2 regions of the Paenibacillus glucanolyticus genome follow, and region 1 is predicted to be linked to the other one. Evidence: riboswitches for the same ligand, from Rfam matches in the RefSeq annotation. Region 1 holds a riboswitch; the other holds the start of a gene.

Evidence for each region. A riboswitch is a leader RNA that binds a small molecule or an ion and turns the genes downstream of it on or off. The one in region 1 is predicted to bind cyclic di-AMP.
Region 2: another riboswitch for cyclic di-AMP. It lies ahead of WDY75_RS15345 (universal stress protein); the one in region 1 lies ahead of WDY75_RS05325 (TrkH family potassium uptake protein).

Annotation. Positions count from the first base shown of each region.
Region 1 is NZ_CP147845.1:1,114,529-1,117,948, forward strand. It holds gene WDY75_RS05320 (CPBP family intramembrane glutamic endopeptidase) at 1-1,544, opposite strand, end outside; cyclic di-AMP (ydaO/yuaA leader) riboswitch at 1,834-1,979, shown strand; gene WDY75_RS05325 (TrkH family potassium uptake protein) at 2,045-3,385, shown strand; gene WDY75_RS05330 (potassium channel family protein) at 3,402-3,420, shown strand, end outside.
Region 2 is NZ_CP147845.1:3,223,032-3,226,451, reverse strand. It holds gene WDY75_RS15350 (cation:proton antiporter) at 1-1,203, shown strand, start outside; cyclic di-AMP (ydaO/yuaA leader) riboswitch at 1,354-1,504, shown strand; gene WDY75_RS15345 (universal stress protein) at 1,641-2,309, shown strand; gene WDY75_RS15340 (TrkH family potassium uptake protein) at 2,391-3,420, shown strand, end outside.

The DNA.
Region 1 (3,420 bases):
AGGCTGAGGCCCATCAGAATGCTGTTGAAGATGACGTGGGAGAACATGGCCGCGAGATACCCGTATTTCAAGAAGATGTAACTGAACAGCAAGCCGATGATGACCAGCTCGATAGGCCTCGAGATCACAGGGTATATCGGATAAAGCGTATGCCCCAGCGCCCAGATGAGCGAGGTGATCAAACTTGCCACAAAGGTATTGCGAACGATTTTCTTCACCATTTTAATACCAAACAGCCGGTATACGGCTTCCTCCGATATGCCTGCAAACCAGGCCATCAAAGGGAACAGCCATGGATACAGCATATTGTAAGGCGATTGCGTGGCATCGGTTGTGGACCATGTATTCAAGGTAAGACCAAGAACAATAAAGATCAGAGATTGAACTCCGAGCAGAATGAACGCCCACATATACCCCAGCTTCATGCTATCCAGCACATAACGTCCATACCCGGCTTCCTTGGCCCGCGGCCATGGGTTAAGGCCGTCTTCTTTTTGCCACAGCCCGTTGCCCCCGACCAGGGAAAAGTAGAGCAGCGCGGAGAAGATGAGTGAATAGACCGCATAGAATATCATCATGCCGAGAATGCCGGTAGAAGACATGCCCTCGGATTTGAACACGGGTACCAGATTGTACGTATTCAGCATTTGAATAACGAATAGCAGCGCCGATAGGAACAAGCCGCGTTTAAACGAGGTGTAAGCTCTGGTCTTCACACTGTACACAATGGCAAGTATGCCAAGAATCAGGGTAAACAAACCGTAACCCGCCAGCGTCAGCAGTGTTGCATCTTGAGTCTGCTTGTTAACATAAGCGGAATGCGCAGCCGGAATCGAGAAGGATGGCTCATAGGAGCGTAATTTCCCGTGCTCGAAGGTGAAGCGCAGCTCCAGCACGGAATCGCCGATCTTGGTTTCCGGATCCACGTATTTCAGCCGGGGTTCTCCTTCCCGCGTAACCAGCTTCAGATGCGAAATATCGTAGCCTGCACGCTTGAGCCAAGGCTCGGCAAGCTGCTGCTTATCGGCCAAAGTCATGCCGTCCTCTACGACAAGGAGCATTTGTTTCTGCACTTTACCCTTGTTCAGTTCAATCCGGTCATAACTGGAGCGGGCAAAATCATACGAGAACCCAACGATGCCGGAATTCTGCATATGCACGTCCACATTGAGGGCATCGCCTCCCGGCTCGCTGAAGCGAACGCGGTATACGTCATAGGGATATTTGGCCTCAAAGGTTTTGTTGTACTCCGAGAGTTTCTTTTCCCTCGCTAAATATCCGTAAAGCTCCGATTTGGATTGATATGTAATCAATGTCTCCTCAGCTTCCGCAGCGGAGAACTGCAAGTGCTCCTGTGCGAACCTGGAAGCGGCTTGCTGGGCTTGTGCTTTGGATATAATATCCGGAGTGGCCATCTCGGTAGAATCCGTATTGGCTGATGGAAATACCTGAAATAACAGGAACAAAATCAGGCCAACTGCGGCAGGCGCGATGAGCTGCTTCAAGTTGGGCTTCAGCCTCAAAGGCTCTCTTGCACGATTCATGAATTTCCTCCTCTGGAAAGTTGATACTCCACTGGGTATTAGAGCTGCCTGATGAAGAACGCATAGAGCCAATATAACATAGATATGAAAGGGATAAGCAGCTTATCCCAATTTGGTAATAATGAAATAAAACGATGAAAATGAATGAAAGGTTTCGAAAATGTTAGAGAACCATACGCTTGTATTCTTGAATATGCCCAATTCGAGCTCTTTTAAAGACTTTTTGGGTGAAAAACGGCGTTGGGTTACGTACCGGATTGGGTTATAATCACATCATGCTTCAAGGAACCGAATATTCCAGCCGAATTTCGTACTGAAAATGGGGGAACCATGTAATTGGGGTGAATTTCATTATTCTATAGAATAATGAATAGGGCGACCTGTGGAAATGCCCGAATCCGTCAGCTAACCTCGTAGGCTGCAGCACAGGAACCAGACCGTAAGGGGCACTGCGTTTTCCAGTGTCTTTTTTCTTTGACTTTTTTTAAGAAGGTGACGGATTGAACTCCAAATTAAAATGGCTCAGGTTGTCCCCGCCGCAGATTCTGGTGCTTGGTTTTGCGGCCATTATCTTCATCGGGGCTGCATTGTTAATGCTGCCGATTTCCAGTAGAACCGGCGAGCCGCTTGGATTTATTGATGCATTGTTCACTTCGACATCAGCAACGTGCGTAACGGGTCTGGTTGTGGTGGATACAGGGACAACATTCAGTTCTTTCGGTCAGATCGTGATCATGCTGCTGATTCAGATTGGCGGGCTCGGCTTCATGACGATGGCTACTTTGTTTGCCCTGGTCCTCAAACGGCGAATTTCCCTCAAGGATCGTCTTGTCCTGCAGGAGGCGATGAATCAATCCTCGATGGAAGGCATCGTAAGGCTGATTCGCAGAGTATTGTTATACTCACTCGTGATTGAGGCTTGTGGCGCTGTACTGCTGTCTATCCGGTGGGTGTTTGATATGCCGATCGGAAAAGCGATATATTACGGTGTTTTTCATGCGGTGACCATGTTCAACAATGCCGGTTTCGATTTGTTTGGCGATTTTCGAAGCTTGACCGGGTATGTATACGATCCGGTGGTAAACGTAGTCGTGATGTTTTTGATTGTTTCAGGCGGTATTGGCTTCATTGTATTGTCTGATCTGATTGACTTTCGGAAACAGCGGAGACTGTCATTGCATTCCAAGGTGGTGCTCTCTATGACAGGAGCGCTGCTGCTGCTCGGATTTATCGTTATTCTCATATTTGAATTCACCAATCCGCGAACGCTCGGCTCCCTCAATTGGGGCGGGAAGTTCTTAGGAGCGTTGTTCCAATCTGTAACGCCGCGCACAGCGGGTGCGAATACTATAGATATTACGGGCCTAAGGCAGGCCACACAGTTTTTCATCGTGATTCTCATGTTTATCGGCGCATCTCCCGGATCAACCGGGGGTGGTATCAAAACAACGACGTTTACCATAATGGTTGGTGCGGTCATCGCCATGATGCGGGGACGCGACGACATCGTCATGTTCCGTTATCGGCTTGCACAGGAGCGGGTACTGAAGGCGTTAACCATCGCACTTCTCGCCTTGCTGCTCGTTCTTGCGGTCTCCATGATTCTGTCCACGACAGAGGAAGGGGAGTTCCTGGAAATCCTGTTCGAAACAACGTCCGCGTTCGGTACGGTGGGGCTCTCGATGGGCTTAACGCCTGATCTGACCGTGTTCGGCAAAATATTGATTAGTATTACGATGTTTGCAGGACGATTGGGTCCGCTGACACTTGCTTATGCACTAGGGCCGAAAAAGGGTAAAGAATTATATCGTCATCCGGAAGGCAAAATGATTATTGGATAAGGAGTATAGGAGAGACATGAAACCAAAGCAATTTG
Region 2 (3,420 bases), 2.1 Mb from region 1:
CTAGCGGTTTCGATGGGGGTTATCGCGGTAGCCAAAAAAATGAATCAGCCCTACTCTATTGCTCTTGTTATCGTAGGTCTGCTGCTTGGATTGATCCACGTGCCGGTGCTGGATGAAGCCGAATCTTTCATCACCCAATCGAATGTGTTTCAAGCGATCATTATTTCCCTGTTCCTGCCAATCCTTCTCGGGGATGCTACGCTAAAGCTTCCATTCTCGCATCTTCGTGAACAAGGCAAGCCGGTGCTTGCCCTTGCTTTTGGCGGCACCTTGCTCTCTTTTCTTCTTATTGCTCTTGCCATGTACGGGCTTATGGGATTACCTTTAGTCGTTGCATTTACCTTTGCGGCTTTAATGAGCGCCACAGATCCGATCAGTGTCATCTCCATCTTCAAGTCTTTAGGCGTACCGAAGAAAATCGTGACGATTATTGAAGGGGAATCGTTGTTTAATGACGGAATTGCCGTTGTGTTGTTTCAGATCTCTTCCGTTTATTTACTTACATATATGGAAATGGGCTGGGCGGGAGCAGGCAGCGGCCTATTGCTCTTTCTCAAGTTCAGTGTCGGCGGTATCGCAGTTGGAAGCTTGCTTGGGTATCTATTCTCACAGCTCATTCGCTTCTATGACGATTATCCGTTAGAGATTGCGTTCTCAATGCTCCTCTTCTTCGGAAGTTTCTTTATCGCCGAGCATTTCCATGTATCCGGTGTGATTGCCGTCGTCGTGGGCGGCTTGATTTTCGGCAGTTACGGAGCGCGCATCGGGATGTCGGAGACGACCAAGATGAACATTAATTCGTTCTGGGACGTCATCACGTTGATTGCAAATTCATTGATATTCCTGATGATCGGTCTCGAAATCAAACATATTAACTTCGCAGACAAATGGGCGTTAATCGGTGCCGCCATTCTGATCGTTCTCATCGGTAGGACTGTGGCCGTCTACGCGAGCCTGTACTTCCTGAGACCCTTCCCTTCATCATGGAAGATGGTTTTGAATTGGGGAGGGTTAAAGGGCAGTTTATCCATCGCACTCGCCTTAAGTTTGCCCTCAACCTTCGCCGGCCGCGACGATATACTCGTGCTCACGTTTAGTGTTGTCCTTTTCTCACTTCTCGTGCAGGGGTTAACCATCAAACCATTGGTTAAGAAGTTTGGATTAGCTAACCCCGTGAAGGAAAAAGACGGTGCGGATATGTAAGTAACCTTCGGGTAATCAAATAATAACTTGAAACGAGTATATACAAAACAAAGATTGAATTCTACCTCAACCCATGAATGACATTCATTGCCCATGGCAGACTGTTTACTTTTAGCTTATTTTAGCATAATATTTATTACAATAAATTTTATACGCATTACGCTTAATCCTCTATGAGGAACGGGGGAACCAACAAAAGCTGCTTAAGCTTTAGGGGTGAATTCTTTCTGATTAAGAAGGAACGGGAACTCTCAATCCCGAATCCGACAGCTAACCTCGTCAGCGTCTTGGGAGAGAACACTCTTCTACTTTGACTTGTCCAAAATTCGTACAGCCAAGGTCTGGAAGCAGATATATCTCTGCAACCAGGCCTTTTTAATTTAAGCTAATGTGGTAATTACCGTCTACTGAAGAATAAGAAAGGAATGATTTATCTGTTGAACAACGAAAAAATACTGGTATGCGTGTATTATGGTCCGAACGGCGAACGCCTCATCCGCCGAGGCGGTGAATTAGCCCATCTGCTTCAGTGTCCCCTGTTTGTGTTGAGCGTTATACCCTTACGTGAGAATGAGCTTGATCAGACACAAGAAAGGTATATGGCTGAGTGGCAAATGAAATGCGACGAATATGGGGCGACCTTTATCGTCAAACCAAACAAAGATCGCAAGGCTTCCGAAATCATAGCAGAAACTGCCAAAAACCTTCATATTACCCAACTCATCATCGGGCAGTCTGGACAAACACGATGGCAAGAAATTACGCGCGGGTCGTTTGTCAACGAACTCCTAAACCAGATTGGCGAAACGGATCTGCACATCGTGGCAGTTCAGAGGATGGATGAACAAATTACTGACACCCATGAACGAGGGATTCGAGTCGCCGTTTTCAAAGAGGGTCCTCATTATATAATCGGTAATAAGGAATCCGGGGGCAACCCTGTAGCCAGCGGACTATTTTTCAAAGAGTTGAATACCGATTTTGACACCGGTTTGCTAAAAATAAAAACAGATCAAGAAGTCCAATATCTAAAAATAAGTCACGGAAAAGTAATAGACTCGTCTTTATTCCAAAACAGAGAAATGTATGCCAAGGACGAAGATTAATAAGAAATGGGAGTGGAATTTGTGAGAAGACCCTCTATAAATTCAAACGATCGAAATACACAACATTCCGCTCCTGGCAAAATGGAGTTGTTCATCAACAAGCTTAAGAAAAAGATGAGCCCTCCCCAACTCATCATGCTTGTTTTTTTCACATTGATATTAATCGGAGCCGCATTGCTTGCGCTTCCCCACTCTTCCTCCACCGGAAGTTCAGTTGGTCTGCTGGATGCATTATTTACGGCAACGTCAGCAATATGCGTAAACGGACTCGTTGTCTTGGATACCGGCAGCGTGTTTTCAACTTTTGGACAAGTCATCATTATGATGTTGATCCAAATTGGCGGACTTGGCTTTATGACCTTTGGTGTCATGGTCGCCATTGTTTTGGGGAAAAGAATTGGCTTGAAACAACGGCTCATCATCCAGCAAACCACCTATTCGACTTCGGCACAAGGTTTGGTTAAATTGTCAATGTACATGGTACTTATCGCTTTCGCATTTGAAGCACTGGCAACGATTGTTCTAACACTTCGTTGGCAATCGGATTTTGGATGGGGGCAGGCGGCCTATTACGCCCTCTTCCATTCCGTTTCCGCATTCAACAATGCCGGTTTCGCCCTGTGGTCTGACAGCCTGACACCCTTCGTTGGCGATCCGATCGTCAATATTACGATTGTCCTGTTATTTATCATTGGAGGTCTCGGCTATATCGTCATTGTGGATGTATTCCAAAAACGTTCATGGAAAAAACTTTCGCTTCATTCCAAGGTTGTTCTGGTCGGGACAGGAACGCTGTCCCTGCTTGGTTTTCTATTTATATACTTTATGGAGAGCTGGAATCCGTCAACCTTTGGCCAATTGAGTGGGAGCGAACAAGTACTGGCTGCTTTTTTTCAAGGCATAACGCCACGAAGCTCGGGGTTTAATACGATTGATATCGGCAGTATGCTGGCAGCTTCTCAGTTCTTCATTATTATTCTGATGTTCATTGGTGCTGCTTCCGGAGGGACAGGCGGCGGTATTAAGATCAATACACTTGTTGTACTCATATTAGCTACAATCCAAACCTTTCGCGGGGGTGGTCAAATCCATGCCTTCAAGCGCAAAATAG